DNA from 2 places in the Psychrobacter sp. ANT_H3 genome. Region 2 is predicted to be linked to the other one. Evidence: predicted binding sites of a transcription regulator. Region 2 holds the regulator's gene; the other holds the start of a gene.
The links. Region 2 encodes PhoB, which activates phosphate uptake and scavenging genes when phosphate is short. Its sites were predicted from a motif close to TGTCATNAANCTGTCATAA; they were not measured.
Positions count from the first base shown of each region.

Region 1: the regulator PhoB is predicted to act here: its motif matches at 8,532-8,550, upstream of PG901_RS08290 (inorganic phosphate transporter).

Region 1 covers NZ_JAQISM010000015.1:21,899-38,381, reverse strand. The annotation lists gene PG901_RS08325 (FAD-binding oxidoreductase) at 1-1,070, opposite strand, end outside; gene PG901_RS08320 (ABC1 kinase family protein) at 1,257-2,915, opposite strand; gene PG901_RS08315 (ubiquinone biosynthesis accessory factor UbiJ) at 3,021-3,716, opposite strand; gene ubiE (bifunctional demethylmenaquinone methyltransferase/2-methoxy-6-polyprenyl-1,4-benzoquinol methylase UbiE) at 3,880-5,007, opposite strand; gene PG901_RS08305 (FFLEELY motif protein) at 5,122-5,832, opposite strand; gene PG901_RS08300 (ATPase) at 6,245-7,891, shown strand; gene PG901_RS08295 (hypothetical protein) at 8,117-8,263, opposite strand; gene PG901_RS08290 (inorganic phosphate transporter) at 8,583-10,190, shown strand; gene PG901_RS08285 (aminotransferase class I/II-fold pyridoxal phosphate-dependent enzyme) at 10,416-12,074, opposite strand; gene msrB (peptide-methionine (R)-S-oxide reductase MsrB) at 12,616-13,041, shown strand; gene PG901_RS08275 (glutathione peroxidase) at 13,194-13,679, shown strand; tRNA gene PG901_RS08270 (tRNA-Val) at 14,001-14,076, shown strand; tRNA gene PG901_RS08265 (tRNA-Asp) at 14,131-14,207, shown strand; gene PG901_RS08260 (GAP1-N1 domain-containing protein) at 14,539-16,483, opposite strand, start outside.
Region 2 covers NZ_JAQISM010000001.1:346,307-362,789, forward strand. The annotation lists gene PG901_RS01345 (hypothetical protein) at 29-730, opposite strand; gene PG901_RS01350 (bestrophin family protein) at 1,030-1,974, shown strand; gene phoU (phosphate signaling complex protein PhoU) at 2,160-2,900, opposite strand; gene pstB (phosphate ABC transporter ATP-binding protein PstB) at 3,003-3,929, opposite strand; gene pstA (phosphate ABC transporter permease PstA) at 3,996-4,901, opposite strand; gene pstC (phosphate ABC transporter permease subunit PstC) at 5,004-5,954, opposite strand; gene pstS (phosphate ABC transporter substrate-binding protein PstS) at 6,266-7,423, opposite strand; gene phoB (phosphate regulon transcriptional regulator PhoB) at 7,943-8,641, shown strand; gene phoR (phosphate regulon sensor histidine kinase PhoR) at 8,879-9,949, shown strand; gene PG901_RS01390 (glycosyltransferase) at 9,993-10,706, opposite strand; gene PG901_RS01395 (class I SAM-dependent DNA methyltransferase) at 10,750-11,424, opposite strand; gene PG901_RS01400 (PIG-L deacetylase family protein) at 11,507-12,328, opposite strand; gene PG901_RS01405 (acyl-CoA dehydrogenase family protein) at 12,316-13,464, opposite strand; gene PG901_RS01410 (alpha,alpha-trehalose-phosphate synthase (UDP-forming)) at 13,484-15,112, opposite strand; gene otsB (trehalose-phosphatase) at 15,109-16,017, opposite strand; gene PG901_RS01420 (M14 family metallopeptidase) at 16,353-16,483, shown strand, end outside.

The DNA of each region.
Region 1 (16,483 bases), on a different contig from region 2:
CAGGCATCAGTCGATAAGGCGCTTGCCTCAGGTCGTAGGGCACAGCTAGCATGATAGGCATTATGCCGCGCTTGCCACAAACGTTTACGTTCGGCTTCATTGGTATCCCAAGCAAAATCCGTACCGCCGAATTCTTCGATGATATCGGTAAAGATTTGCGCTTGTTCAGCGACGCTGGCTTCTGTGCCATGAAACTCTACAAATAGCGTAGGTGTCTCAGTTAAATCAAGATTAGCATATTGATTACAGGCTTTGATTTGCATGGCATCGAGCAGCTCGATACGGGCAATGGGCAAGCACATTTGAATGGTCAACATCACCGCCTGACAAGCATCTTCAATCGTTGGGAAGTGGCAGATACCACTGCCAATACATTCGCTGATACCAAATAACTTGAGCGTGACTTCGGTGACGATACCAAGCGTACCTTCTGAACCGATCATCAATCGCGTCAAATCATAACCAGCAGCAGACTTTTTGGCACGGGTGCCGGTGCGGACAATCTCTCCGCTTGCGGTAACGACTTCAAGTGCAAGTACCACATCTTTCATGGTGCCATAGCGTACGGCATTGGTGCCTGAGGCGCGAGTAGCGACCATACCGCCGATACTGGCATTGGCACCGGGGTCTATGGGGAAAAATAGTCCGGTATCACGTAAATAATGGTTAAGTTGCTCACGTGTGACGCCAGGTTGTACGGTAACGGTCAGGTCTTCATTATTAACCTGCAATATCGCATCCATGGCATGCATATCAATACATAGCCCGCCATAGGGTGCGTTTAATTGACCTTCTAAGGATGAGCCAATACCAAAGGCAATCACTGGCATCTGATACTGATTGCAAATCTCAACCGCAGCAGCAACCTCGTGTTTATCCTGTACTGTTAATACCGCGTCGGGTGGCTGATTGGCAAGCCACGTCATGGTATGACCATGCTGCTCACGTATTGTGGTATTGGTGCTCAGTTGTTTGCCAAAGCGTGTTTGCAAAGCGGCAATAGCGTCACTATGATTTGGTTTGACTGAATCATGAGGCTTGGAAGGTGATGTAGATGATATGGTCGACATAGGTAAATTCTCCATATAAGACGTACTTTAACTGACCAAACAAGCTGTCAGATAAGATAAAAGTTTAAGCTCTAATTCCTTTTGATTGTCGTTAAAGGACAATCAAAAGGAATTAGAGCTTATTAGATTAAAATTTAACTTTTATAACTATTAATGAGTATTCACAGCCATTAAAAAATCAGCAATCTAAGCTAGAACCCGCCAAATAACGACAATCATAGCCAATAAATAAAAGATAGGCGCAAACCAACCGACTTGTGTGGCGATGGCAATAAACACGGCAAAACCTGACAGCGCTAGCCAATCACGGCGACGATCATTAAGCATGTCTGCGCGAATCTGCTGTATTTCTCGCAGCTGACTGTCTTGGCGCGACCCTTGTGAGGCAAGGCTTTGCAATCCTTGATCTAGCAGCTTAGGAATATCAGTGGTTGATAATAAAATCTCTGGCAACTGCTGACGCAGATGTTGCAAGTTACGCATCGGATCGAGCTGCTCTTTAATCCAGCCGCTTAAAATGGGCTTAGCAAGTGACCAGATATCAAGGTCAGGATATAAGTCGCGACCAAGTCCTTCGACATGCACTAAGGTTTTAAGTAGCAGCATCAATTGCGGCGGAATACTCATATGGTGGCGACGGGCGATATCTAAAATCTGCATCAACACACCAGCAAAGTCGATATCATTAATGGATTTTTGTAGCATCGGACCGACAGTGCGTTTCATATCACGCATTAAAGCATGCTTATCGGTATTGGGCGGTATCCAACCAGCACGGCTGACGATATCAACCATCGCCGTAAAGTTATTATTCATCACCGCCAAAAGCATGCGCGCGACAATAAGCTGGTCGTCTTTTGATAGCGTACCCATAATGGCGCAATCAAGGCCGATATAGCGCGGCTCATGACCCAAGTCAACCGCTGCCATATTTGCAGTGAGCGTTTTAACCGGCGGCGTTTCTACAAAGACATTACCCGGATGCATATCAGCATGAAAGAAATTATCGCGAAATACTTGGGTGAAAAATATCGTTAAGCCTTTTTCTGCCAGTGCTGCACGGTCATAACCAAGCTTATCAAATACCTCAACTTGCGAGATAGGAACGCCTTGAATACGCTCCATGACCATGACGTTTTTGGCCGCATCATAGACTTCAGGCACATACATCAATGCAGAACCCAAGAAGTTATTACGCATCTGCGTGGTATTGTCTGCCTCTAAGGTTAAATCCAATTCATTAAGCATGACTTGGCGATAGTCTTCGACAATATCAACGATATGGATGGCACGCGCCGCTTCGATACGCGCCGATGCCCAACTGGCAAGCTCACGTAATAGTTCAAAGTCAGCAACGATAGTGGTGCGAATATCAGGGCGAACGACCTTTACCACCACTTCACGACCATCATGTAGAGCCGCCGTATGTACTTGGGCGATAGAGGCTGCTGCTAACGGCTTAACGTCAAAACGGGCAAATAGCGTGGCGATAGATTGACCGAGACCATGTTTCGAATCTTGGATTTGGGCAATAGCAACGTCAGAGTCGAAAGGCTTGACCTTATCTTGCAGCTGCACCAATTGCTCGATAATCTCAGGCGGCACCAAATCGCGGCGCGTCGAAAGCAATTGACCCAGTTTCAAAAATAACGTACCCATATCTTCAAGCGCATATTTTATGGCATTGGGCTGATGTTTTTTACCCCAAGCAGCTGGATGCAAGCGAATTAAACGCGCTAAAGGTTGCAGCTGCGGCGCTTCTTCGACAGACAGATGGGTATCAATGCGATAAGCGGCGGCAATACGCCAAAGTTCAAATAAACGGGCGCGATGGGATAGTAGCATGGGATATAGGTACTCTAAAAATTCGAAAATAGGCTAGATATTGTATTTTTCATAACAGTAGATGTTTATAGAGAGCATTTAAACAATCTTAGCATCTACGTATTATTATCTATTATTGCTTAAACGTGCTTGCTCATCTTTGATAGCAGCAAGCTTAGCTTCTTCTCGCTCAATATCAGCACGCAGTTTTAATAACTGCTGTTTTAAATCATTGACTTCGGCGGCTTCCATCGGGTCAGGAGCAACATTACCGGCTACATCATTTGCCCAGTCGCTGACATCATTAAAGGCGCGTTTGGCGCTATGACGCCAGCTGCCTTTTAGCTGTGAGATGAGAAGATGCAGTTGGCTGGCCATCGGTTTACCAATAAAGGGCTCAAGCTGTCCAGCGACATCAGGATCAAAACCTGCGACCAGTTGTTTAAGTTGCATGAGCACTTTGTAATCACCAGCGATAGGCAAGTTGCCCTCAGTGCCGCGCATCAGGTTGAGCAGCTGCGCAGGATTATCAACGGTAATAATGCAGTCTGGACGACTATGGCCAAGACGCGCACGCTCTAGACTGGCTTTTTGGCGCTCATTCATATTGCCGCTTGGCTCAAAGACACTCTCCGTCATGACCGGCTCAAAGCGCAAACGCTCATCGGTAAATAAGACGTCCAAATTCACTTCAGGCGTGCCCATATTTAAACGCAGCACTTTACCCGCAAGCGGTGCCAGACCAGCTTTGGTAATCTCATCGCTGGCAATGGCGATATTAATCAGCTTTTCGGCACCCGCCAAAAGTAATACAGTCAGCATAAGGCTCTCGCATGTTTGGTTGAGCGCCATAAGCGTGGCGCATATTTCAATATTGGCTGTTATGACGATCATTAAACGCCTGCCTAATGACAGACGTTTTTACATTATGAATAAGCTTGTATAGCCAGCTTTTATCACTAGATATTAAGCATAAATAACGTGTTTATGCTTTAAAGCCGCGATGGACCGCGACGATACCAGCAGTCAAGTTATGATAATCGCAATTTTCAAAGCCTGCTTGCTGCATCATCTGTTTAAGCGTTTGCTGATCAGGATGCATACGAATCGATTCTGCCAAGTATTGATAGCTTTCAGCATCATTAGCAATCAGCTTGCCCATAATTGGCAAAGCAGTAAATGAATATAAATCATAAGCTTTTGATAATGGCTCAAAGACAGGTTTTGAGAATTCTAAAATCAGTAAACGCCCGCCTGGCTTTAGCACACGATACATAGATTTTAGAGCAGCATCTTTGTCTGTGACATTACGCAGACCAAAGCTGATAGTCACTAAATCAAAGCTTTCATCATCGAATGGCGCTAAAGTTTCAGCGTTTGCTAAGACAAAATCAACGTTATTACAGCCAGCATTAATCAAGCGCTCACGACCCACTTCTAACATCGCCGCATTGATGTCTGATAACACCACATGACCGTTGCGACCAACTTCACGGCTGAATACTTTAGCCAAATCGCCCGTACCGCCAGCGATATCAAGCACATGCTGACCGGCACGTACACCTGATAAGCTAATCGCATAACGCTTCCATAAACGATGAATACCAAATGACATTAAGTCATTCATAATATCGTATTTTTTGGCAACTGAGGTAAAGACATCAGCAACGCGCGCTTGCTTTTCTGCTTTATTAACCGTCTTATAACCAAAATGCGTTTGCTCATTACCATCAGTATCAGGCGTATGTGGGTTATTGATGTCATCACGCTGGTTAAATAGCGTTTGTTTGGCGGTTTGTGCTTGCGGAGAAGTAGGGTTGGCGCTGTTGTTTAATGTGGCGTTAGGGTTAGCGTTGGTGGTATGGTTTGGCATAGTCGTTTGTTGACCTTGTGGGGTTCCGGTTGGTAAGTCTTGCACTTGGGTGAAGTCATTATTATTGTTATCGACTGCGGCATTTTCATTAAGCGTCGTATTAGAAACATGGTTTTGACGCGCTTTTACTTGCGCGGTGATATTTTGATTGTTGGCGATACTGTCTTTGACCAATTTATCTTGCAGGTGACCATGAGAAGTCGCATCAGTTGCAGCATTGTTATTTGAGTTGTCAATCATACGATTATCCTATTATTCGTTTTTATGATGGCGTATTTGAGCATTGTTGACTCATTATTTAAGTATAGTTTAATCAGTAACAGCGCCGTGAGCCACGTGCATTATTTGACCCTATCATACACCAAACGTTGCTGGCTTACCGCCATTATCCGTGTTGTGAACTTCGTCAATAATCTCAAGCTCACGCTCACAAAATGGTTCGATAAAGCTGCTGACGCTTTTTAGCGGTTTCATGGCTTTAAAGCCTGCATCAATAAAGTCGTAAAGCGGTTGGAAGTTATAGCGATACGCAGCGCCTTTTGCCATTGCAAAGGCTTTTTTGAGCATAAAGGAATTCAGGTCTTTATCGGTACGATAGCAGACTTCTTTTAGGTTGTTAATTTGCACGCGACGCTCATCTGCCTCATCAACAGCGCGGTAGGCGGCAAGCATATTCTCTTCATTAACCGCTAAATCTTGAGCAACCAACCACTCGGCCAAATGCAAATCAAGCTCAATCGCCAAGATAGATGCTTGAATGCCCATGCTACCAGCTTCTAAAGAAGACTCTTTGGCTAGGCGCTCAAGTTTTTTGGCTTTAGGAAGGATACGTCCTAATTGCTCTGCCAATACTTTAAATTCATCACCACCATATAGCTGGGTTAAGAAATAATCTGCCATTAATTGGTTTTTTGGTTGTTCAAATAGCGCGCTGTGCGTACGCTTAATACGCGCTTGTTGCCATGCTTGCACTTCTTTAAGTTTAGTATTTAAGGCAGCATCTTCATGGTGTGGCAGCGCCCAAAAACGGTTTAAGTGCTGTTGTAAATTGGCTAAAGCAGTCATGGCAGGTAATCCTATAAAAAGTAAAAATAACAATCAATCAAATTGATGGTAAAAGGGCTGAGAGGGTACTAAATTTTATACTTATAGGCAGCTATTAAAGCATGCTCGCAAGATTTTGTTCACCTTAAAAGAAAATACCGCAGAATACAAATGCCAAACTGTTACATAGCAGGGTTATTTACTAAATTTACGCAATGCTATGATTAACTAAAATGGTGATTTTAAGCACTGTGATAAGTGTTGTAATCAGTATTGTAAGCAATGTTATAAAAACAAAGCACTTATAACATAGCTATGTAAATATGAAATGGCTAGGCAAAAAAATCATTCATACAGAACATCCATAAAAATAGTATAACGCCGCATAACAAAGCATAAAATATTATCTAATAATAATAGAGGGAGCATGGGCATGAACAAAAAAAATGATACGACTGAGGACCAAGCGCCACAAGCCGTGAGTGACCAATTTAGTAAGCAAGTCATCGAGCAGCGCTTAACACCCAATCCGTTAAATCTCTTTTCTATGGACAAAGATACCCTGCGATTGGCATTGGTCACCGCACAGTTTGCTCTGCGTGCCACGCGGCAACAAACACCGCCAACTATGAATAAACCAACAGGGTTATTAGTGCTGGTCAACGGTATGGAGCAAGCAGGCAAGGGCACAGCGGTCACCCAGCTGCGGCAATGGGTCGACCCACGTTTACTGAAAGTCGAGGCAACCATTGGTGATTGTCCCTTAGAGCATCAGCCGATTTGGCAGGCACATACCAAGGCGCTGCCGCGTCATGGCGATGTCATGGTATATTTTGGCAACTGGTATGCTGATTTGCTCTATAACGTCATGCGTATGGCAACGCTAGATAATGAAGGTAAGGAACATAAAGAAAGTAAGGATAAGAATAATAACCAGCTGAAAGATAAAGCCTTGCCTATTGGCCAATGGCAAGACTATTTAAAACAAGCGCTGACTAAGTTACAAGCCTTTGAACAAGACCTTGCTGCTAATCAAACCAAGCTGCTCAAATGCTGGTTTCATGTCGATATCGAAACCTTGCAGGCGCGGCTAAATGACGACAAGGCTGATCCAGAATTTTTATATCAAATTGATTGGAAAAACAAAAAGGTCGTCGAAACTTTTAATGAGGTGGCAACGGCGCTATTACGCCAGCAGGGAGATTGGATTATTATCGATGGTGATGACAAATCACAAGCAGCCATGCATTTTTGTCATCAAGTGTTGCAAGCGATGCAAACAGCGTTAGCAAGCAGTCGTATAGAGGAAAGCGAACAGCTAGAAAATGTTAAAAAATTCGAGCCAGTAAAAGTCCCTAAAGCTTTGATAAATATCGATGATATCGAGATAGATAAGTCTGAGTACCATGAAGCGCTTGCCGATAAACAAGCGCGCCTTGCTGAGCTGCTACGTGCGCGTAAGGGTCGGCATGTGATCTTTGCCTTTGAAGGTATGGATGCGGCTGGCAAGGGTGGCGCTATTAAAAGACTGGTTGCGCCGCTCGACCCACGCGAGTATCAGATTTATAATATTGGCGCACCGATGCTGTATGAATTACAACACCCTTATCTATGGCGATTTTGGACCAAACTGCCCAATGAGCAGATCGATCGTATCAGCCGTATCGCTATCTTTGACCGTACTTGGTATGGGCGCGTATTGGTCGAACGTATTGAGGGTTTTGCGACCGATGAAGAATGGCAGCGCGCTTATGATGAAATCAATCGCTTTGAGGCGGATTTGGTAGCGGCTGGCACGATAGTTATCAAATACTGGCTTGCCATCGATAAGAAAGAGCAGCTTAAGCGCTTTGAGGCGCGCGAAGAGACCCCGCATAAGCAATTTAAATTGACCGATGATGATTGGCGTAATCGTGATAACTGGGCAGATTATGTGCAATCGGCAGCTGATATGCTGGCACGTACAAATACAGAGGACGCCCCTTGGTGTGTCATCGCCACCAATGAAAAGCGGCAAGCGCGCCTAGATGTATTAGACCATGCCATTGAGCAGCTATCTTTAGCACTGCCTGATAACTGATTAAAAGGTTTGAGAATTGATTATATTTTGGCTCAGCCAAATTATAAAATATAACAACAAATTTTCACTAAATTGACAAGTTTTATCGCGCTTACATTCACAGTTACAAATCTCGCAATATCATCATGCATTCTGTGTCTATATTTAATATAATAGGCACATTATAAACTCTGCTTTCTACAAAATAGCTCAGCAGTCGGATACTGTATTTATCATATAAATGCTTTAATCATTACTCATATATTTGTCATAACCAACGCTATCACTATAAAAACCTAAGCCGCAAGCTGCTGTAATCGGATGATTTGGCAATACTACTTGCGGCTTTATGGCATTTTGTGTGATGGTTTTTTTACCTGATATTTTTATCATAGGCAAACTAAGCTAGATATTAGTGCTAGGTATGAGTAGAAAATAATGGTAAACAGACGAGATCGTCTGAGTGATGGATCAATAAGGTATTGCAGGCTAGTTATTCAAACCAATTTTCAAAGCGGTGGTTTAAAGCCGTGGTTTAAAACAGTATTTCAACAAACAAGTTCAAAAAACAGTATTTCAAAAAACAGTATTTCAAAAACACGTTGCGCACACGCTATCATAATATTGGGTGGTGAAAACAACACCGTTCATAGCGCCGCAATGTCATCAATCACATATAATTTCAATCAGCTTACGCAGGACGTATCAACGTATGGGTATTAGCAGCAGTTCTACAGGACCAACCAAAGCAGTCGGTTCTATGAGAATCAATCTATTTTTTGCCATTTTACTGATTGCGATGACCGCTTACTTTTTATGGTGGGGTCTAGATTACACCATGCATCAGCAGACGACGCTATTTATCGTAGCGACGGCTTTTGGTGTGTTTATGGCATTCAATATCGGTGGTAATGACGTCGCCAACTCCTTTGGTACCTCAGTGGGTGCGGGGACGTTGACCATTCCGCAAGCCTTGGGTATCGCAGCGATATTTGAAGTGTCGGGCGCGGTGTTGGCAGGCGGTGAAGTTACCGATACCATCCGAAGCGGTATTGTCGATCTCGATGGTCTATCGGTCACGCCCAACCAGTTTATTTATGTCATGCTCTCAGCGCTTATCGCTGCTGCATTTTGGTTGTTATTTGCGACCAAAAAAGGTCTGCCCGTTTCAACCACTCACGCCATTATCGGCGGCGTGGTTGGTAGCTCCATTGTATTAGGTATCTCGTTAGGTGGCACCGAAATGGCGTTATCTACGGTGAATTGGGGCACGATTGGAACGATTGCTATCTCTTGGGTCATATCACCATTACTCGGCGGCGTCTTCTCCTACCTGTTATATGGCCAGATTAAGAAAAATATCATTGAGTATAATGATAGAACAGAAGCGCACATTGCGACGCTAAAGGGCGATAAAAAAACCTTAAAGCAAAATCACAAAGAGTATCTGGATGGTCTGACCGAATCAGAACAACTGGCTTATACCTCAGCGATGTTACGTGATCAGGAAATCTATAAAGATGATGATTGCGACGTTGAAGATTTAGAAACCGATTATTACAAACAGCTTTATGAAATTGAAAACGAGCGCAGCAACCTCGATACGCTAAAAGCATTAAAGCAATGGGTACCTATTATTGCGGCTGCTGGCGGCGCGGTCATGGCCTCTTTGGTCATCTTTAAAGGCTTAAAGAATGTCAATAATGGCATGACAACGCTGCAAGGCTTTTTAATCATGGGCATGATTGCAGCGCTAGTTTGGCTTGCGACCTATATCTATACCAAGAGTATCCGCGGTAAGCATAAGGAAGATTTGACCAAAGCGACGTTTATTATGTTTAGCTGGATGCAAGTCTTTACCGCATCAGCCTTTGCCTTTAGTCACGGCTCAAACGATATCGCCAACGCCGTCGGTCCTTTTGCCGCGATTATGGACGTTATCCGTACCAATAGCATAGCGACCGAAGCGGCAGTACCACCTGCAGTTATGTTAACCTTTGGTGTGGCGCTAATCGTTGGTCTTTGGTTTATCGGTAAAGAAGTGATTCAAACCGTTGGTACCAATCTGGCAAAAATGCATCCGGCTTCTGGCTTCTCAGCGGAATTGGCTGCTGCTGCTGTGGTAATGGGCGCTTCGACCATGGGGCTGCCGGTATCGAGTACGCATACCTTAGTTGGTGCGGTACTTGGCATCGGTATCGTCAATAGAGACACCAACTGGGCGCTGATGAAGCCTATCGGTTTGGCATGGATAATTACCCTTCCTGCCGCCGCTTCAATGTCAGCTATCAGCTATATTTTCTTAAGTAATATTTTTTAAGACAAAGTTTTTTAAATGACACTTTTAAAGCCATGTTTTTAGAGTATTGTTCTTAAAGAAGTATTCTTAAGGTGGTTTTTTAGATTAAAGCCGTATGAGTTTTTAACAAGATTTTAACGGTGAGATTTTACTACTTTATCTAACAGCATAAAAAACGCTTATCAGCATCGTGCCGATAAGCGTTTTTTTATATTAAAATGAGAATTAATTTAATAAAATTAAGTTCTATTCGGTGCCAAACTGTTTACGTTTTTTGGCAAAGAAGCGGTCTAAGCGATCCATGGCATCTTCTAAATCGTGCAGGTTGGGCAAAAACACCAAGCGGAAATGGTCGGGTGCATCCCAGTTAAAGCCAGTGCCTTGTACCAGTAAGACGTTTTCTTCCACCAATAAATCCATCATAAACGCCATATCATCTTCGATAGGGTAGACGGCAGGATCCATCTTTGGAAAGCAATAAAACGCCCCTTGCGGCATGGTACAAGAAATACCTTTAATGGCGTTTAAGCGCGAAACCGCCATTTCGCGCTGCTTATAGAGACGGCCTTTTTTAGAGGTCAAATCCTTCATGCTTTGATAACCGCCCATCGCGGTTTGAATGGCATATTGCCCTTGAACGTTTGAACATAGGCGCATAGACGCCAGCATATCCAAACCTTCAATAAAGTCAGCAGCGTGGTGTTTTTTACCAGAAACCATCATCCAACCAGCGCGGAAACCTGCGATACGATGCGACTTTGATAAACCGTTGTAAGACAGCACAAGCACATCATCGGTCAAGGTGCTCATCGGTGTATGTTCCATATCATCATAGAGAATACGGTCATAAATCTCATCGGCCATGATGATTAAATCGTGCTCTTTTGCCACCTCGATAATCTGCAGCAGCAATTCATCGCTATACAGTGCACCCGTTGGGTTATTGGGGTTAATAACCACGATGCCTTTGGTTTTAGAAGTGATTTTAGATTTGATGTCTTCGATATCAGGATGCCAATTGTCGTCTTCATTACAGCGATAATGCACGGCTGTACCGCCTGCTAAGTTGGCGGCTGCCGTCCAAAGCGGGTAATCAGGCATTGGCACCAGGACTTCATCGCCATCGTTCATGAGCGCCTGCATGGTCATGACAATCAGCTCAGAGACGCCATTACCCAAATACACATCACGCACATCGACAGCAGATAGCAGGCCTTTTGATTGATAATATTGCAAGACCGCTTTACGGGCCGCAAAAATCCCTTGCGAGTCTGAATATCCCGTCGCTTCTGGCAGATTCATCGCCACATCACGCAAAATCTCATGCGGTGCTTCAAGACCGAACGGGGCAGGGTTACCAATATTAAGCTTTAAAATGCGCTTACCTTCGGCTTCCATTTTATTAGCCGTCTGCAGCAGAGGACCGCGAATATCGTAACAAACGTTTTGTAATTTATCGGATTTTTTTATTGTGTTCATAGAGTGCCCACTCATAGGGTTGTTTTGTGAATGTGGTGCTGCTTGATTTGTCATTGGTTGAGCGTTGCTAACTTGCTTGCTAGAGGCTGCATTTTTATTATGAGCATTTATGCTTTGAGTTAAATCTGCGTCGCTAGCAATATTACTATCGATGTCTATATCGCTATTAGCTGCACTTTGCAGTTCACCACGCAAAAGGTACCCTTCGCTACAGCCTAAGATACGCGCTAAGGTCGGCAGCTTCGATGATACGATGCCATTGGTGCCGCGCTCCCAGTTAGAGATAGCACCGCGACTGACCTTTGCGCCTGCTGCGGTCATCGCTTGCGCCAATTGCTCGGCAGTCATGCCTTTATCGCGGCGCAGTTGTACCAATCGTTCGGCTTGCGTACTTTGAGGAGCTTGAGAAAATTCGCTATCAGCCATTGTTATGTGACCCTTTTATTAAAGACAATCAAACCTAATGCAAGATATTATTGCAAATGAACTTTGAATGCAAGTATCAAGGTGAATATCCGTAAAATTAATTTCGAAGTTATAAGGTAATGCAAGAATAACTTGCATTTATAAGTTAAATGACTCTTCAAATCCTTTTTTTAAACAAATTTGGTGCTAAATGGTGAGTGAAATAAGAAGTTATTAAACCAGTGCTTATTAAGCCAACACTAATGAAGCGAAAATAATCAAGCGTACGACATACGGGCTCAATAAAATTACAACTTTACTCATTTAGGCGGCAAGATAATTTGTTATATTTTACTTCTCTATCTAAATAATTTTCCCAAGACTTTAAGCTCTCAGCTGGCAAGTTGCGCACCTTTATAATAACTACCTTGAATAGTCAGCTGGTAAGCAGCAGATAAAGGCTATCGTTTTTATAAAAAGAGCGATAACGTTTTGCGAGAAAATGACAAACAACAAACGAGATAGCCACTCATTTCATCCAAATATTCCATAAGGATAAACGATGCAAGACAATCAATTAAGCAAAGAAGAAATCAGCCAGTTGACCGAAGCGGACTGGAAAGAGCGCCTGAGTGCCGATGAGTATCATGTGATGCGTGAGAAGGGCACAGAGCGTCCATTTACTGGCGTTTATAACGACGTCAATGATAAAGGTATCTACCGCTGTAAAGGCTGCGGTGCCAGCTTGTTTGAGTCGGATAGTAAGTTTGATGCCGGTTGCGGCTGGCCAAGCTTCGATCAAGGTATCGATAATGGCGCCATTGATGAACACGTCGATGATTCGCTAGGCATGCGCCGTACGGAAGTCACGTGCAGCAATTGCGGCGCGCATTTGGGTCACGTATTCCCTGATGGACCTCGTGAGACCACTGGCATGCGCTACTGTATCAACTCGTTATCTATCGATTTGGATAAAACTGAAGAATAAATGTCAATATAGCTCGTAGTTTGGCTAAAATTAGTATTTTAGCCAAAGTTAGACTGATAAGAAGGAAGTACGTGGTGCTTCCTTTTTTCTTATAAGCCTGCAAATTTCTTATCAACCTGAAAACAATAAGACAATCAATTTAAGGATGAATGATGAGCACTATTTACGATTTTACCGCTGAGCGCATGGACGGCACCTCGCAAGCCTTTGCTGATTATAAAGGTAAGGTGCTATTAATCGTCAATACCGCCAGTAAATGTGGCTTTACCCCGCAATTTGAAGGGTTAGAGGCGTTGTATCAACAATATAAAGACCAAGGCTTGGTCGTGATTGGTTTCCCTTGTAACCAGTTCGGCGCTCAAGACCCCGGCACTAACGATGAGATTGGTGCGTTTTGCCAAAAGAACTATGGTGTCAGCTTTCCGATGATGGCTAAGGTTGATGTCAATGGCGATGAGGCCCATCCGATTTTTGCATGGCTAAAAAATCAAAAGGGCGGGCTGCTGACAGACGGTATCAAATGGAACTTTACTAAGTTCTTAATTGGGTTAGATGGGCAAGTCATTGACCGTTATGCGCCAACCACCAAGCCTGAAGCGCTTAAATCCGATATTGAGCAAGCGCTAGCAGGGAAATAGCCGATAAGCTGAAAAAATCATTGGTTTTGTATAAAATATAAAACCAATGAAAACAGAGGCTTGCCTGTAAAATTAATAAATTCAGCAAAAATAGTTAAGAAAAGGGCAAATACTGTTTGACAGCCATGTGTAAATCTATATAATACACACCCACAGCAAGGGGCTTTATTGATAAAGCAAGTTGCTGTCGGAAACGCTCATTAAGACGTTTCAAAATTAACCATAGCGTGACAACTATAGTTAATAAAAGCTTTAGAAAATCTTATTTAAATGATTTTCTTTTGCGAAGCTAAAAAGCACTGCTTTTTGATATGCTTCTCAGGGTGATTAGCTCAGTTGGTAGAGCGTCTGCCTTACACGCAGAATGTCGGCGGTTCGAATCCGTCATCACCCACCACTCTTTTAGCGAGTGCGTCCTATTGATAAGGACAAGATGCTAAAAACGACCTAAGCAGCGGTAGTTCAGTTGGTTAGAATACCGGCCTGTCACGCCGGGGGTCGCGGGTTCGAGTCCCGTCCGCTGCGCCATATTTAAAACGAATTTAAACTGTTAAGTTTAAGCAAGTTTCGCCTCAAACATTAGATTGTTTGGGGTTTTTTGTGTCTGGATTTCTCCTTAAAGCCTTTATCCGTAAGGGTTGGTTATTCTGTCTTTATTAATCCCTAAGAAGTAATCTACTCTTTAATAATGTATTCTCTATAAGTCTGCGTGCATGTACTTTACATTTTGAAAATCGGTGACCAAGTGCTCGGTGACCAAACGGTGACCATTTTGTGACCAAAGTTGAGAAATACAGGAGCTTCTATCACTCCAATGATAGAAACTATAATTCGATAAAACAACTCATATAACTTTTGCTTAAAAAAAGGTCTTCAACTCATTTAATTCAGTATTATGTGGATACCTCTCTAGCATGATATCAATTAAAGTAAGTACGCCTCCTTCTATGTTACCTTTTTTTGCTTTTTTAATCGCTTTAGTCCATTGTTTGCCAAGGTTTCCATTGGAGTTTAAATCTTTGAGTTTGCCACCTGCTTTCTCCCACAGCAATTCTAATTCTTCTGAACCATATAAGGAACTGGCTTCGTCAACTAATCTACTGATAAGATAATCATCTGGCAATTCATCAAGTTTCATCTTAGACTTAAATAAATAGGCCCACTTTTGTTTTTTTGGTAACAGACTGTAGCAATATTTCAGAGCATTATTAACAATTTGCTTATTTCCATATAATGTATACAAAGCTTTAGTTATTAATATCCATTTATTTGAGTTTATAAACTCTCCTAAATTTTTACCATACTGTCTCCAGTTGTTGTCAGTATATTGACCTAAAATATTAATTACTTCAGACTCATTCACATGAAAACTCCATCCTATTAATAAATCCATTACCTTGGGCGCTATTTCTGATTTTAGGAACTTCTCCTTTATATTTTCTTGAATGGTTTTATCAGTTACGCTACTGATGCCATTTTCAATGACGTAATGACTTATCGTGTTTATCAGTACCTCTGTATCGGATTTACTTAATTTATCCCAAATAAAACTTTCGTTTAACTGCAATAGTGCTCGCTTAGCAAGATCTTCTTCGAAGCCTTTCTCTGCTAGTAGTCCAATCAGTCCGTATGTCTCATTACCACTGGTAGCATTACGTAAAATAAAGTCTATTCCAGTATTATTGATGATTTTAGAAGGCACTAGTAACTCATTGCGATAACCTTGTGAAAGCAGATATCTATCAAACTCTTTATCTAGTTCTAAATAAGGTAATAATTTTTCTACAAATGCATTTGTATTTTCAATATTCGAAATCAACCTCGTGTCATTGATGACTCTAAAAGTATTTAATAATTCATTTTCACTATATAACTCAGCCAAGTAATCAAAGCCAACTACCTCAGGATGCTCAAAATCTAAGACTTTATTCAGAGCCATTATAGGTTGCTCTAATTTAAATAAGCACCAAGCATATAGTTTTGACCAGTTTTTTGACCTAGCAAACTCTTTCAGTCTCTTGATACCTTTATCGTTAGGCTCATTTTCAAGAGTTAATTCTAAAATACCTTTTTCAATATCTTTTGAGTCTGAAATAACGTCATTCGCTATAGAAGACAAATCTTTACTTAATATGAGTTGTTTAGCCTGTTGAAGCCAGTTAGGTGATAATGTATCAATCCCCTTAGCAACACCTTTTTTTAATGCTTTATACCACCATTTATCCGCTTTATTTATAGCATCGACTATCAACCTATTCTTATCTTCATCTTTCAATAAAGTAAATTTATTTTCGATATAACTCTCTAACGAAAGACATAGTAAGTTATAGTTGTGATTCTTTTTAAATACTATATTTTGTATTTTTTCTACTTCCGTAAAGCTTAAACTTGCTAGATTCTCTGCAAGGTATATGAGTGCTTTGTTTACATATATATCTAACTCACCTTCGGTATCTTCATATGATAAGCTATTTCTAATAAGATTAATTGCAAGAGATACTGAAGGTTCTATGTTAAAATTTTCTATCAACTCCACAGTTCTTGATAACTTTCTTAGCCTTTGTAATGGAGGTTTTTCTATGGCTAATAAGGTGTTCTCTAAGAAATTTTCAAGAATAGTATCCTGATGGTCTAAAAGAAATTTTACCGCTCTATTACTCATAACCTCATTGTTATTGTCGTCAGCACTAATAGCAGTATAGGATTCATTCCATCGAAGCTTATTGGATGCTATAGATGCGACAACATTGAATTCATTATCGCCAGCCATGGTCTGAGAAGGACCCCATTTAACGTTACACACT
Region 2 (16,483 bases):
CTATAGCCCTTTACAGATAATATGATAACTATCGACTGGTAAAGGTAATTGTTTTAGCGCCATTAGTAGATGGCTGGCTGATGGTTACTTTACTGTCTAAGATATCGCCGCGCGCATTGATTTTATAGCATTCTGACGAGCTGCCATTAGGATCGTTATTGAGCAGCAGATTGCCTGAGGTTTCTATACAAAACCACGCGGTATTATTGCTGTCTCTGGTCAAAGACCAATCTTGGTTATAAGTACCTATTTTTTTGCGCATACTTCTATCGGCGTAAACGTCTTCAGTAATCAATTTGCTTGATGAGCCAACCGTTGCCATTTTGGGAATGGTTGTGGTCTGATTCGACAGCGAATACTTACCTGAGCTGTCAGTGAAACCATGGAATACCAAGGGATTGAGGGTAAAGTAATTAATAGCGACCGATTGATCAGTGACTTGATTGTTTACTTTGTTGATGGTGTTTACTTCAGCGCCTTGTACTTGTTTATTATTAAAGACCATACTGCCTTTGGGCGTAACTTTGATATCCGCAGAGGCCGTTTGATTGCCGACGGTCGCCACTAGGCTTTGACTGCGAGCTTTAGTATAAATATTGAGCATGGCTGCTTCAACGGGATATTGAGTGACAATGTTATTTGAATTGCCCGGTGTGGTGCCACCGTTCATACCACCCGCACAAGCGCTTAAGCCTACCGATACAGCGACAAGTAATCCTAATTTTTTCATGGTATATTCCCTCGATTTATTTAACTGCAATTTATTAATAAGTGATAGACCTATCTACTATAATCGAATTTTTAAGCGATAACATCTGCTGTGTATCCCTGCGCCTGCTATCCTTACATCATTATAACAACCGATGATTTTGCAGAAATTTATTGAATGAATGGGCGATAAGAACTACTAGCCAATTAAAACAGGATTAATAGGTGTTTTTACTGTTCATACCTCCTTAGTCTGTTATCATTTCGTCCTGCAAAAAATCACAGTTATTTTCTATAAGTACCATTCGTTAGGACGTTAAAATGATCGTCAAGCAAAAGCCCAGCGCCATCAAACTGCTTTTTACCTTGCGTGGCTCCATCCTGCCAAAGGTCTATCCGCAGATTTTGCTCATTAGTCTGATCAGTGCCTTTATCACCAATATTCAGCATGGGTTTCCCAGTTCTTTTTCTTCTTATAGCGTCGCACCGTTTACCTTGCTTGGGATTGCCTTATCGTTGTTTCTAGGTTTTCGGAATAATGCCAGTTATCAGCGCTGGTGGGAAGCTCGTGGGCTATGGGGGCAATTGGTCTATGATACGCGCAGCTTTACCCGTCAAGTGCTGTCTTATATAGATGATGAAAGTAAGAATGGGCAAGAAAATAAGGAGGGGCGAGATAGCCAGCGGCGATTGGTGTATTTAAGCATCGCTTTTACCCATGCCTTACGTCATCGATTGCGTGACAGCTCGCCTTGGCAAGATGTCGAGCGTTTTGTAGAACCTATACATCATACCAGCATGAAGCAAGCACAAAATTTGCCAGATTATCTACTGCGTCTGCTAGGTAAGGAGCTTGGCTATTGTCGGCGGCGGCGCTTGACGTCAGAGCATATGATACAAAATATGGATGAGCGCCTAAATTCGATGACGGTGGTTTTGTCCGCTTGTGAGCGTATTCATAGCACACCATTGCCGTTTGCTTATACGCTACTGGTGCATCGCACGACGTATCTATATTGCTTTATGCTGCCTTTTGGTTTGGTTTCTTCTTTAGGCTGGGTGACGCCCTTGATTTGCGGGGTCATTGCTTATACCTTTTTTGGTTTGGATGCGCTAAGTGAAGAGTTGGAAGAGCCTTTTGGTTTGGCTGCCAACCAATTACCGCTGACGGCCTTATCACGTACTATTGAGATTAATTTGCTAGAAGCTTTGGGCGAAACCGAGTTGCCGCCGAATATCATAGCTAAAAACGGCTATTTACAATAAGTGATTTATAATTGTCATAATGACCATTAAATGCTGTTTAAAAAGCTTAGCAGCGTTTGTTGTTGCGTGGCAGGTAATTGCTTAAAGCGTGTGCATACTTAAGTTAATTGCCTTTCAGCCAAAGCAAATAAAGACATGAATAAGCCCTCCATTCAATTGACAGTCATCCAAATGGCGTCAGCAAGCTATTTACTCTGATTACTCATGCCAGCATCAGTGGTTTGCTGGACGATTTGTTCGACTTGCATAAAGTCCGTATGCCGCACATCTTTACCGCTGGTGCAAAAAATAACCAGCTCAGCAATGTTGCGAGCATGATCGCCCACCCGTTCTAGGGCGCGCAATACCCATAGTATATTAATCACTTTGGACACATGGCGGCTGTCTTCCATAATATAGGTCATCAAGGCACGCGTGGCCGATTGGTACTCTTCATTGACCGCGGTATCGCTTTGCAATACTGAAAATGCCTGCTGCGGATTCATATTTGAGAAGGCGTCAATGGCATCGAGCAGCATCAAGCGTACCTGATTGGATAAATGCTGAACCTCTGAATAACCTCTTGGTGACGCGCCATCTTCAATCAATTGGCAGGCCATACGGGCGATTTTTTCTGCTTCGTCACCGACACGTTCAAAGTCGACAATGCCTTTGCTCAGCGCCATCACTAAGCGCAAATCATTGGCGGCTGGCTGGCGCTTAGCGACTAACAAAATAATTTGCTCATCGATTTTAATCTCTAGCTGATTGATCAAATGGTCGTCTTCAATCACTTTTTTTGCGGTCGCCTCATCTGCGGCTATCAGGGCGCGTGTCGCAACCATGACTTGCTCTGCTGCCATGTGACCCATTTGCATAAACAGCTCAATCACGTCATGTAAGTCATTATCAAAACTCTTTGATAAATGCTTTGCCGTTATCGCCATGCTTGCTTCCTTAATCGTATTGGTGTTGCTCATAAAAATATTGCCAAAATGAGTAGCGTGATAAATGACTGCTAGAAATGATTGCTTTAAGCGAACAGCGACTTAGCCATAACGACCGGTAATATAATCTTCAGTCGCTTTTTGTGCTGGGTTGGTGAATATTTGATCTGTTTCACCCATTTCTACCATGTCTCCCAAATACATATAAGCGGTGTAGTCGGAGACGCGCGCGGCCTGCTGCATATTGTGGGTGACGATAGCAATGGTATAGTCGTTTTTTAAATCGGTAATCAAATCTTCAATCGCGCCAGTAGAGATGGGGTCGAGCGCTGACGTTGGCTCATCTAATAGCAAGACTTCAGGCTTTGTTGCTACTCCGCGGGCGATACAAAGTCGCTGCTGTTGACCGCCCGATAATGACAATCCTGACGCTTTAAGTTTGTCTTTGACTTCCAGCCATAATGCTGCTTTTTTGAGTGCCCACTCGACACGCTCATCCAGCTCTGCTTTGCTGAGCTTTTCATAGAGACGGACGCCAAATGCGACGTTGTCATAAATAGACATCGGGAAGGGTGTGGGCTTTTGAAAAACCATACCGACACGCGCACGCAGCAAGTTAACATCCATATCTTTGGCCAAAATATTTTGGCCATCAAGGGTAATTTGACCTTCAGCATGCATACTCGGATACAAGTCATACATACGGTTAAAGGTACGTAGCAGCGTTGATTTACCGCAGCCTGAGGGACCAATAAAAGCGGTGACCTTTTTTTCTGGGATATCGATATTGATGTTTTTTAACGCTTGAAAATCACCATAATAAAAGTCCAAATCGCGAATGGTAATCTTGGCAGGTGGCATGTTATCAGGCATGTCTGCCATGGTTTGCTTGATAAGATGGGCGATATCTGGCTGTTTATGCTGACCATGGTTAAACATAGCGTCATCTAGTAAACGGCGTTTGCTGCTAGTATCTGTCATCGGCTTAGTCGCTTTTCTCTCTAATACATCAGTCATAATGGTATCCATCTGTTTTAAAGTTTTGTTAAATGGGGGTGTTTTTTTGCTCTTAACTGTGCGTTTGTTAGCCTTAAATTATCTGCTATAGTCTTTGCCACCGATAAAGCGGGCGGCGATATTTAAGAATAATACTGTCGCAGTAATGAGCAGCGCCGCCGCCCAAGCCAGTGCATGCCAGTTGTCATAAGGACTCATGGCAAACTGATAAATCGTATTGGGTAAGTTGGCCATCGGTTGGCTCATATCGGTACTAAAGTACTGGTTGTTTAGCGCAGTGAATAGCAAGGGCGCGGTCTCACCGGTAATACGCGCAAAAGCAAGCAGCACACCGGTAGTCAGACCGGCTTTGGCAGCTTTCAGTGTCACGGTACTGACCAGCTTCCATTTTGGTGTGCCGAGTGCATAAGCAGCTTCGCGCAAAGTATTAGGCACTAGGTTTAGCATGTTCTCCGTCGTACGCACGACAATAGGAATCACAATCAGCGCCAATGCCAATGCACCGGCCCAACCCGAAAAGCTCTGTCCTTTGACCATCAAGGCATAAATAAACAGACCAATCACGATAGATGGGGCCGACAATAAAATATCGTTTAAAAATCGGGTGACTTTACCCAGCATACTGCCATGTGAAAATTCCGCTAAATAAATGCCAGCCATCATGCCGATTGGGGCACCAATCGCCAAGCCCGAAAAAGCCAACATCACTGAGCCAACAATGGCATTGCGTAGACCGCCTTCGCCCATCGGTGGCGGGGTATCTGCCATAAAGACAGGCATCTCGATGAGACCTTGAAAGCCTTCAACAAACAGCGTAATCAAAATCCAAATGAGCCAAAACAAACCAAATATAATCGCTGATAAGGCAAACCCAAGTCCCAATCTATTGATAAAACGGCGCTTGTTATAAAGACGCTTGTTGTAGCGGTCTTCAAAGCGTACAGAAGGCTGGCTTGGCTGCGTAGTGACTGGTGCTAAAGTCATGAAGTGTTTGTCCTTCTTAGGTCAAATAATGGCTGCAAATGACGTGTTTTAGTTTGTTTAGGCTTGTTTTGATTTGCTTTGTTAGCTTTTAAAATAGGGTGTTTAATTACCTGCTTTTTGGTCAATACGCATGAGCATGAGTTTAGATATTGATAGAACGATAAAGGTAATGACAAATAGGATTAACCCTAAATGTAATAATGACGCTAAGTGCAGCTCACTTGACGCTTCGGCAAACTCGTTGGCCAGCGCTGAGGTAATAGTCACCCCAGAGGTAAATAGGCTTGGGCTGATATTGAAAGCATTACCAATCAAAAAGGTAACAGCCATCGTCTCGCCAAGCGCTCGACCAAGTCCCAAAATCACGCCACCAACCACACCTGCTTTGGTATAAGGTAAGATAATTTTGAACATGACCTCCCAGGTGGTGGCGCCCATGCCGTATGCCGATTCTTTTAGCAGGTCTGGCACCACAGAGAAAACATCGCGCATGGTGGCGGCGATAAAGGGAATAATCATAATTGCCAGTATTAATGAGGCGGTAAACATACCCAGTCCCATCGGCGCACCGGTAAAAACCTTGCCAATAATAGGTAGGGGGCCAATATTTTCAATAAACCAAGGCTGAATTTGATCACCAAAAAACGGCGCAAAGACAAACAAGCCCCACATGCCGTAGATGATAGAAGGAATGCCTGCCAGCAGCTCGATAGCAATACCCAATGGCTTTTTCAAAAAATTGGGACAAAGTTCCGTTAAAAAGATAGCAATCCCAAAGCTGACTGGTACGGCGATACAGATAGCGATGAGCGAGGTGACCACTGTTCCGTAAATGGGGGCAAGTGCACCGTATTGATCGTTCACCGTATCCCAGTTATTGCTGGTATAAAATCCCAAGCCAAACTCAGTGATACTTGGCCATGCGCCGACAATCAATGACAGCATGATGCCGCCAAGCGACAAGAGCACCAAAATTGCAAATGCTTTGGTGGCATTAACAAAAACCGCGTCAAAGCGTTTTTGTTTTGCCAGTTGGGATTTTAGGTCTGCCATAAAAGCCTCTGTTGTTTATCGCTCTAACTTTTCATTATGTTAATGATGAATGGTGTTAACGCTTGCTAGTGTGAAAGCTTGATTGTAAAAAACCTTAGGGGTTTTAGCTTTAGCGTCTTACCGTAATAAACTGTGTCATCTAACGACCAGCCATTAAGCTCATTACGGCTAAGACGTCACCAAGCAAACACGCTTTTCAGTATTTGCTTGATGGCATTAGTTAGCTGATTCTCGACTTGCTTCTTTTCGAATTAATAAGCCTCGAATTAATAAGCTTTGAATTAATAAGCTTTGAATTAATAAGCCTCGAGCTACTGTGCTGAGGTATAGACAGGCTTACCTTCGCTGTCGACCACCTCGTTCCATTTTGCTTTAAATAAAGCTACGGCCGTATCTGAAAAAGGCACGTAATCGAGGCTCATCGCATCATCATCGCCCTGAGCATAAGCCCAATCAAAGAAGTTAAGGACGCCTGCCACTTGCTTAGCATCTTGCGGCTGTTTGTGGACTAAGATAAAGGTCGCAGCAGCGATAGGCCATGCTTGGTCGGTCTCAGAGTTGGTGATGACTTTATAAAAGCCTTCTTGCTTTGACCAATCGATGTCACCAGCGGCGGCGAATGTTTGCGCAGACGGTTGCACGACGTTGCCGGCGGCATTTTTTAGGGCAACGTGTGACATGCCATTTTGCTTAGCATAGGCATATTCAACGTAGCCGATAGAGTTTTTCATACGCGTCACATAGCTTGAAACGCCTTCGTTACCTTTACCGCCCGCACCGGTTGCTGAGGTTGGCCATTTCACGGTTTTATCGACGCCAACACTGTCTTTCCAGTCGTTTGACACTTTGGCTAAATAATCAGTAAAGTTAAAGGTTGTGCCCGAACCATCTGAGCGGAATACTGTGGTAATGGCAGCGTCAGGAAGGGTTAAATCAGGGTTCATGGCTGCGATGGCAGGGTCATTCCAGTTGCTGATTTTGCCAAGATAGATGTCAGCGAGCATTTTTCCATCGAGCTTTAATTGACCAGGTGCAACGCCATCGATATTGACGATAGGTACCACGCCGCCGATAACAGTTGGGAATTGAATCAGACCGGCTTCGTTTAATTCAGCTGGCGTCATTGGCGCATCAGAGGCGCCGAAATCAACGGTTTTTGCGACGATTTGTTTGATACCACCCGATGAACCAATCGACTGATAGTTCACTTGACCGCCTGTTGCTTTATTGTAGGCATCTGACCATTTAGCATAGATAGGCTGCGGGAAAGAGGCGCCTGCGCCGGTGATATTCATCGACACATTCATCGATACATTGTCTGTCGACTGAACGTTTGCGCTGTCGGTAGAGGCGGTGGTTGATTGCGCCGAAGTAGCCGGCTCATTGCTTTCATTACTATTGGGGGTTTGATTACAAGCAGCTAAGGTAAAGGTACTCGCGACTGCTAAAGCCATTAATGAATAACGCATTATTTCTCCTAAAAAGTAATCAGATTTAAGTATGGGGCATTTATGAATAACAATGTCGCTGCCCAGGTTTTTAGTAATGTATTGCTAACGATGTTTGGTTAGCAAGGTTTTGCTGCAAAGACGCTCGGTGGTCAATGAGCACATTGTGCCGAGCAAATATGACAGTTTGATGAAATAAGACATTTTTATGAAAAAAGTCGGTCAATTAAAAACCCAGCCTAATAAAGCAGTCGTTTAAGGGGATTGCAGCTGCTATCTAGCGCAAAATTCGTTATGATGAGCCGTTGGTTTTTTTGGGGCGTAAGGGTTTAAGGCTAAGCGTTCAAAGCACAGCGTTTAAAGTATAGGGCTGAAAGTACAGTGTTTGAGGTGAGGTGCAGTGTTTAAGGCACAGCATTTAACGTAGCGAGTCACTGTGTCATCAAACTGTCATAATTAAGCCGTTTAATGGGCAGGCGTTGATAAGGGCTTAGTATTTTTGTTTTCCAATTTTTTGTCTTTCAATAATGAGGCGATGGTATGCGCAATGAGCAGATTTTGATTGTCGAAGATGAACCTGCAATTCGTGAGATGGTGGTAATGACGCTAGAGATGGCGGGCTTTGAGAGTTTACAAGCGGCTGACGTCGCAGAGGCGCATCAGCAAGTGGTGGATCATAGACCGGCGTTGATTTTGCTAGATTGGATGTTGCCGGGTGATAAAAGTGGTATTGATTTTTGCCGCATGCTTAAAAGCGATGAGATGCTGGCTGAGATACCGGTGATTATGCTGACCGCCAAAAGTGAAGAGGATAGCAAGGTTCATGGGCTTGATGCGGGCGCTGATGACTATATGACCAAACCCTTTTCAACGCGTGAATTAATCTCCAGAATCAAAGCGGTATTACGCCGTAGTCGTGCGCTTAGTAGCGATAAGCCAATCGAAATAGGCAAGCTTAGTCTCGATCCCAAAAGTCAGCGTATCACCGCGGATAATACAGTCATTGATATCGGGCCGACAGAATATCGCTTGCTGGCGTTTTTTATGAGTCACCCCGAGCGTGCTTATACGCGCACCCAGCTGTTAGATCAGGTCTGGGGCGGCAATGTCTATATCGAAGATCGCACGATTGATGTACACATCCGGCGTTTACGAAAATTACTACAGCCTTATGATTGTAGTGCCTTGATTCAAACGGTTCGCGGTACCGGTTATCGGTTTTCGAGTCTGGTTGAATAACGCTATCGATTTTGAAAAATAGCCCATTATTTACAAGGCAGCTTACAAGGTAGTTTATAAGGCAAGGAAACAGTGATAAGAACATTCAGTGCTCAGAGTCATAAATATTTAGAATAATAAGAACTAAGAAGCATAAGTACTGAGAATAGTCAGTGCTAAGAATAGTCAGTGCTAAGAATAGTCAGTTCTAAGAATAAGTGCTAAGCATCATACTGATAATAAAGAAGAGAGAAAAACATGATAACGCCAAGGGACATTGAGCAACAGGACATCGAGCAATACTCCACCGACCAGCTGAAAAAAATCAGAAGTGCCTTACGCGCACTGCGAGATGCGGTTATCTTGCTAAATGACGATGATGGTTTGGAGTGGTGGAATCAGGCTGCCGAAGATTTATTATTGTTGCAGACAGCGGATCATGGCAAAAGTATTTTTGACTTTATTAATGTCCCTGAGTTTCGGCAATACTATCAGAGTATGGTGACACCCAATGATGGTGTACATATGAAGTCATGGCAAGACCCTAACCGTTATCTTAAATGTGAGCTCACGCCTTTTGGCGATGAAAAGCTGCTGATTATTTATGATGTGACCCGCTTACAACACTTAGAGCAAATGCGCCGCGACTTTGTGGCAAATGTCTCGCATGAGTTACGAACGCCATTGACTGTACTGATGGGCTATCTGGAGAATTTCTCAGATCAGGAAGATATGCCGCGGCAATGGCGACGCGGGTTTGAGTTAATGACGCAGCAGACTGCGCGCATGAATAGAGTGGTCAATGACTTGCTGCTGCTGTCTCGGATTGAAATCGAAGAGACACATGAGCTGCATTATATTGATATGACCAAGCTGCTCACCCATGTCTATGATGACGCGCAGGCTTATAACCAAGAATATGGCCATACGCTGCATTTACAGATAGATACCTATGATGGTCTTTATGGCTCGGAGATGTATTTGAACAGTGCGTTATCCAATTTGGTGATTAATGCGATTAAATACACGCCAAAAGCAGGTAATATCGTCATCAGTTGGGCGAGGACCGCAGAAGGCTGTCGGTTTGCCGTCAGTGATGATGGTATTGGGATTGCGCCGGAGCATGTTGCAAGATTGACCGAGCGTTTTTACCGAGTGGATAGCGGGCGCAGTCGTGCGACAGGCGGCACAGGGCTAGGGCTGGCGATTGTGAAGCATGTGTTATATCAATATGATACGACCTTACAAATTGAATCGTCAGAAGGTAAAGGCTCGACATTTAGCGCCGTTTTCCCCGCCACTCATATTCGCTCTGCTCCTATAGGCTAACTGCTAAACTCGTAGCCGTTAGCAGGATTTTTAAACATGACTGTCAATGATTAGTTTCTAAATTGGCTAAAAACGCGGCAAAACCTTCTGTTGCTCGAGCTTGCAAACGGCTGCTAGTAATAACTCGAACGCGATTGCTCCAGGTGATGGCATAGCCTGTACTCTCAAACCTTTTTACCAAATCGACATCTTCATGACACCCTAATGGCGCAAAACCGCCAACGGCAAGATAAGACTCAGCGCTAAAACTTAAATTTGCCCCATGAATATGACGATGTCCCATCTTATCTTGATAATGAGCCATATAATCTTTGCGCGTTTGCGGCGTCAAATGTGCCCAGCTATCAACACTTACTACGCCGCATATCATATCGGTAGGCTGGTCTTTGATATGGGTGATTTGCTGTATCAGCCAATCTGGGGTGACGACTGAATCAGCGTCTGTACAGGCAAGCCATGTCGCGCCAGCTGCGATAGCATGACGAATGCCTAAATCCCGTACTTGTCCCACGCATTGGTAATCACAGCATAGATAATTCACGTCAGCATTTTCGATTTTAGTATTTTTAGCTTGAGCACTTTCTAATTGAACACTTTTAACCAATTCAAGCGTATCATCGCGACAGCTGTCAAGCACGACAAGCACAGTCGCGGTAATGGTAGAGGGCAGCTGCTCAATGGCAGTTTGCACCGATGCTAAGCACTTAGTAATAGTCATCGCTTCGTTATGAGCAGGAATGACAATGCCAATTTTCATATCATCCATATATCCGCCTTGTTTTGCTGAGTGTCATATCCTCTTATGCCAAGTTCTCTTGCATGGCGACTGATTCGGGAGAGTATTGCCAAACGTCTAATAAGAAATCGCTATCGATAATTTTACTTTGATGGGTAAAGGTTGAATTTTTAGTATCGATGTGCTGTCCCTGCTTAGGTTCTAGCTCATTACTTCCTTTATTAAACGCTTGGCATAAACGTTGATGTACGGTTTCACCCGTCATCACAAAGCCTTCAATGGCATAACGCCAATGACAGCATAGCAATGTGCCACCCACAGCAAGGTTTTGTTTAATCCAAGTAATAACTGTCTCAATATCATTGGGCGATAAATAATATAAAATTTCACTAATAATAATTAAATCAAAGATTGGCTGAGCAGTCGGTAATTCGTCAGGAATGACTCCTTGTATGACATTTACATGCGCGGACTCTGCCAAATGTTGCTTAGCAAGCTGCACCGCCTGTTTATTACCGTCCATACTTAATAAGGCCTGACAACGGCTGGCAAGTAACTCACTAAATACGCCGTTTCCACAGCCTAATTCAATGGCGTTTTCATATTGTGCTTGTGGCAACACAGCTAGACACATATCGCGTTTACGCTTTTCGTACCAGCGTGTCTGATACTGCCAAGGGTCGCTATTGCCACTATATAAGGCATCAAAATAGGTTTCTGCATAGTTGACAGCTTGCATTTGCGTATCAGTATGGGAGCTGTCAGTCGTCTCATTTTTACAAGCCATTGAGGGTTTTCCAAAATCCATTGGTGGCGTTGATTTATAGTGTTGGCTCATATAAATAAACCTCCCATGGTTGGCTAATTCTGGCAATGGTTTGAGCCGATAAAATGGGCGGATTGCCTGTACTTTCATCAACGGTAATTTGGCTGGTAAAGCAATGAATGGCTTGGATTTTGCGCTGCAATTGCTCGGGCGTTAAATCTACTTTGAAAGCACAGCTCCAAGGAATACGGCTGTCAGCAGGCTTTGCCCAATGCCACGCCCAAATTAACACTTGATAACAGGCTAAACGGTGCTGCTTAGCAAATGCAGCGACCACTTGCCCTGTCGCCTCGTGGTCAGGATGCCCGTCGTGTACAAACGGCGTTACCAAAATATCATCAGGCTGAATAATGGCTGCTAATTTTTGGTGAAACTGTGCCTGCTCAGCAAATACATCACCATCGGTTAGATGCATAGAAATAACCTTGACTTGATGAGATATATCCAACGCCTCTAACGCTGCGATACTTTCTTGTGGACGGATAATATCAAGCGCTTTTGGAGGATAAATCTGCGAGTCAGGATGGCTTTGCGTGCCATTGGTTACATGGACCAGTAGGATTGGATTACCATTATTGGCTAAATGTTGTAGCAACCCACCGCAGCCCAAAACCTCATCATCAGGATGCGGCGCGAAAATACAAACCCGCTGATGCGCTGGAAAGGTTGTCGCTACATTTAAGCGCAGCATGCTTTGCAGTCCTGACCAATTTTGCCAAGCGTCGCAACTGGTGCCATCACCTTCAATAACGCGGTCGCCAACAATCGGATGGTTATTTTTTATAGGTGCTGGCTTACTAGGAATTACAGTTGCCATATATTTTCCTGCCTATTTATAAAGTCACTGGTGTCGTCGTTAGTCAGTGTGCTAGCGGATTCACTGGATAACATACTAGACAGCTCACCGATTTTCTGTAAATCAAAAGCGCCATGACTTTGGCGAATAAATACGCTCAAATCGGCTGATAATCTGGCGAAATGAGGGTTATTACAAAAGGGCGCGGCGCCCAATGCTTGCCCGACGACCTCTATAACCTCGCGCGCTACTTGCTCAACGTTTGACCTTAATTGGCGGATGGCAAGCTCATGACTTTGTGTTGGTTCATTATCTATTAACTCAGCAATATGATGAAAGTATTGCTCAGTGACAGCCAGTGCCGTGCCAATTCGTCCCAAATACATGGCTTTATAATCGTTTGGCTTTTGCTGATAAGCGCTGATTAAATAACTGGCGAGACAAGTCGCCGCGCCATACCAGCAAGCAGCGACGCCAGCCGCACCATGCCAAAATCCCACGCGTTCTAGATACGCATTTGCCGCGCCAACGTTACTGGCTACTACCTCATCGAAATGTATGGTTGCCGTATCAGTAGCCTGCATGCCGACTGCTTGCCATGCACTATTATCAATCTTAATGCCATCTTGCTGCATATCCACCATAAGCAATTGCGCCTGACCATCCTTATCGCGATAGGTCATTAGACAATGGTCAACGATATTTGCCCCCGAACACCAAGCTTTGCTGCCGTGGACTTTGTCTTGCTGATAGCTCAGAGGATGACCCTCTGCTGCCCAAATTGCCCATAATCCTTGTGTTGCTTGCTCATAGCCCAGTTCATGTAAAATGCTTAGGGCATCTAAATGCGATTCAAACCATTTTGCAATCGTTAAATCTATACTGGCCACATAAGCCAAAATTTGCCAACGAATCAAAGTACGTGAATTGGTTCGGGATTTGTTTTCTTTATTGCCTTCAGTGCCGCTGGCAGGATGAGGAATTTTATCGCTATAGCTCACTAAGATTTTTAATATCTCATGGCGCAGCTTATCGGTTATAGAAATAATGTTTGTGCTAACCATACTGCCATTGGCTTGATTGCCAGTAAATATGATATTTTCTATGGCAGATTTTATGTCTGACAGTAAAGGGTTTTTTGCCTCGAGCGCGAGCATAAGGGTCTCCTAGTTATTTTTATGAGCCAGACATTTGGACGGCTTCTGAGGAATCGCTGTCTGTTTGATGTTTTTTATTATCATATAAGTTATCTAAATATAGGTCGTCTAAAAAGCTTTGCTGCCAAGCATGTAAGTTATCTTGCTGCAATCCTTGCAATAACATCTGATAGCGGGATTTTCGCTCTCCTAGTGGCATCGTTAAGGCAGTATTCAAACCCTCTATGATACTTTTTGGCTGATACGGATCGATAATGACCGCTGCTTGCATTTGCTCGGCGGCTCCGGCATAACGTGATAGCATCAACACCCCAGGATTATCAGGATTTTGGGCAGCAATATATTCTTTGGCGACCAGATTCATACCGTCTTGCAGCGAATTTACCCAACCGAGATCACTTTGGCAAAATGCCGTCATCACGGTCTCATGGCTTAATACTTCTTCGCTATAATTAATTGCTTGCCAAGAATCTGTATTAGGCGAAAATTGTTGATTAACGTTATAAACCGCTTGTTTAACTTCCTTATAAAGTCGCTGATAAGTCGGTAAATCTAAACGGCTAGGGCAGGCGATTTGTAATAATTGCAGCCGATTTTGATAGGCTGGATATTGCTGTAAAAAGTCGCGATAGCCCGAAAAACGCTCTAATAAACCTTTGGAATAATCAATCCTATCAACCGCAATAATACGCTGTGAAATGGGCTTTACGGTATCGTTCCGTTGAGTGTACTGTGTAGATGATAAGGATAAAGGCGGGAATACATGGCTAACCTGCTGCTGAATCTTTGTGACATTGACGCCGATAGGATAGGCATTAATTGTTAAAGCATGCTGGGGTTTTAACTCTAAATGAAGTTTCAATTGCGTACCAGATGCAGTATGCGCTCTAGTAACAGACTGTTTGGAATATAAAACGTTGATGGGTAAAAAATCTAAAAGACTGTTTTTTGCCAGACTATCTTCTAAAACGTTGTCTTCTAAAACGCTATCTTTTAAATAATGTTGCAAAACCGCAAGACAATGGGCTTTATCTTGCTGAGTTTGGGTGCCAAGCACATCATAATGCGCAAGCTGTTTAATCAGCTCACAGCTTTGAGCAAGCTGTCGCCAAAAGGCTAATGGCGCAAACGGAATATGTAAAAAAAAGCCAATACGATTTTTTATTCCAAGTTTCTTACAATGATAAGCCACACTTAAAAAATGATAATCATGCACCCAAATCACATCGTCAGGCTGAATAATGCTCTTTAATTGTTGAGCAAACAGGCGATTTACATCTTGATAGCCGGCATAGTCCTCTGGTGCTTGGCTAATTAACTTAGGTTGCTCATGCAGCATTGGCCACAGCACGTTATTGGCAAATCCGCAGTAAAAATGCTGATATTGTCGGGTGGTGAGGGCGGTGGTCATATAAGTAGTTTCGGTATGCGTTCCTTGCATACAAGAACTTGCTAAAGCAGCTTGTTTATAATTGCTAAAGCTATTGATTTCACCGGCATCAGAGCTATCAATAATGTCACCATTCCAACCCATCCAGATGACTGAACTGCCCGTTAATATATCTTGCAGCGCTACTGCCAGCCCGCCTGCCATAGGATTATTATCGGGCATCTTTACTCGGTTAGATAAGACGATTAAACGGCTCATATCAGTTGCCTCGAATGTTTGCTGACTATCTGAACATTGGAATTAGTTAGGTTAGACAATAGCGTGCTGCGTTTTTGACAAAAAGTTAAAAAGCGCTCAAGTAAAACTGTTACTTCATGAATGTTATTGACATAATAATGGGCGCACGTTGGCTGCTGGTACTCGTTACCTACCCTGATACCCATGCCTTTGATTAAATGGCTTTTTTCTATGAATCGCTTGCTGCTTTGTACGGCAATAAACCCTGCTTCATCGGTTATATCATCACCGATAAAAATAGGGCAAAGAGTATCATTGGTCTGCATTTGTTTTAATAAGGTTAAAATTGCAGTGCCTTTATCGGCCTCTTTGGGCGCTATCTCCCACACGTATTTGCCCTGTTTTAATAACCAATCAGCATGATTTTTTGACGCCGTTGACATAATGCTATAAGCCACATCGGCTAACACAGGATTTTGCCGATAATGTAGGGCAATAGAATAAGGTTTATCTTCTATCGACAAATCATCGTAAGGCGTACAAGATTGACGAATAGCCTGCTTAATGGCGGTCAGTTCGGTGAGGTCAATTTGTGTAAGGCTGGCGCTGATACCATCAAATGCCATTTCTAATCCATGCGTTGCGGCAATCGGCAGCTTTATAGGAGACAGCATTTGCCTTGCTTCAGCTAGACTGCGTCCGGTGACAATTGCGATGTTGACGCCATGACTTTGTATTTTTTCTAAAAGTGTTAGGGTGGTAGTAGGAATGAAGCTGTCTTTTGGATTCAAGGTAAAATCTGCAAGCGTGCCATCTATATCCAAAAATAGGCAATAGCCTTGCTGAGGCGATAAGTAATCGGCAAAGTGCTTGGGTGAGATGTATATAGGTGCGCTATGCACGCTGGCGCTTCTTCCTGAAGTCACATATATTCCTTTATTTATCTTTGGTAATAGAGCAGCAGATTTTGCTCTAAGGCGCACGAATTATTGAAATAGACTGTCTACTACAAGCTAATATGTGTTTGATGTTCGAGAATGTGCGGGTTTGCAGTGTTCTCTTAGTTTCTAGTTATAAGCAATCCAAGAATCAAACCAAGAATCAAGCTAATAATAAAGGAACAAGCGCTATAATAAGCAACCAAACTTGATCACGAGTGTGCCATAAACTCCGTTACACTATGATGGACAACCTATTGAGTTTAGTATAAGTTTTTTTAACATAAGTCTTTAAATTTACAAAAAACCATTAAGGAAAGATTATGCATATCACTGCAAATTTTGACGCAGGTAATATTGACGTTATTAGTCTAGAAGATAAAAAAGATATCCAATTAGCGATTCGTCCAGACGTTGGTGAAGAGTTTTTCCAGTGGTTTAACTTTCGTCTATC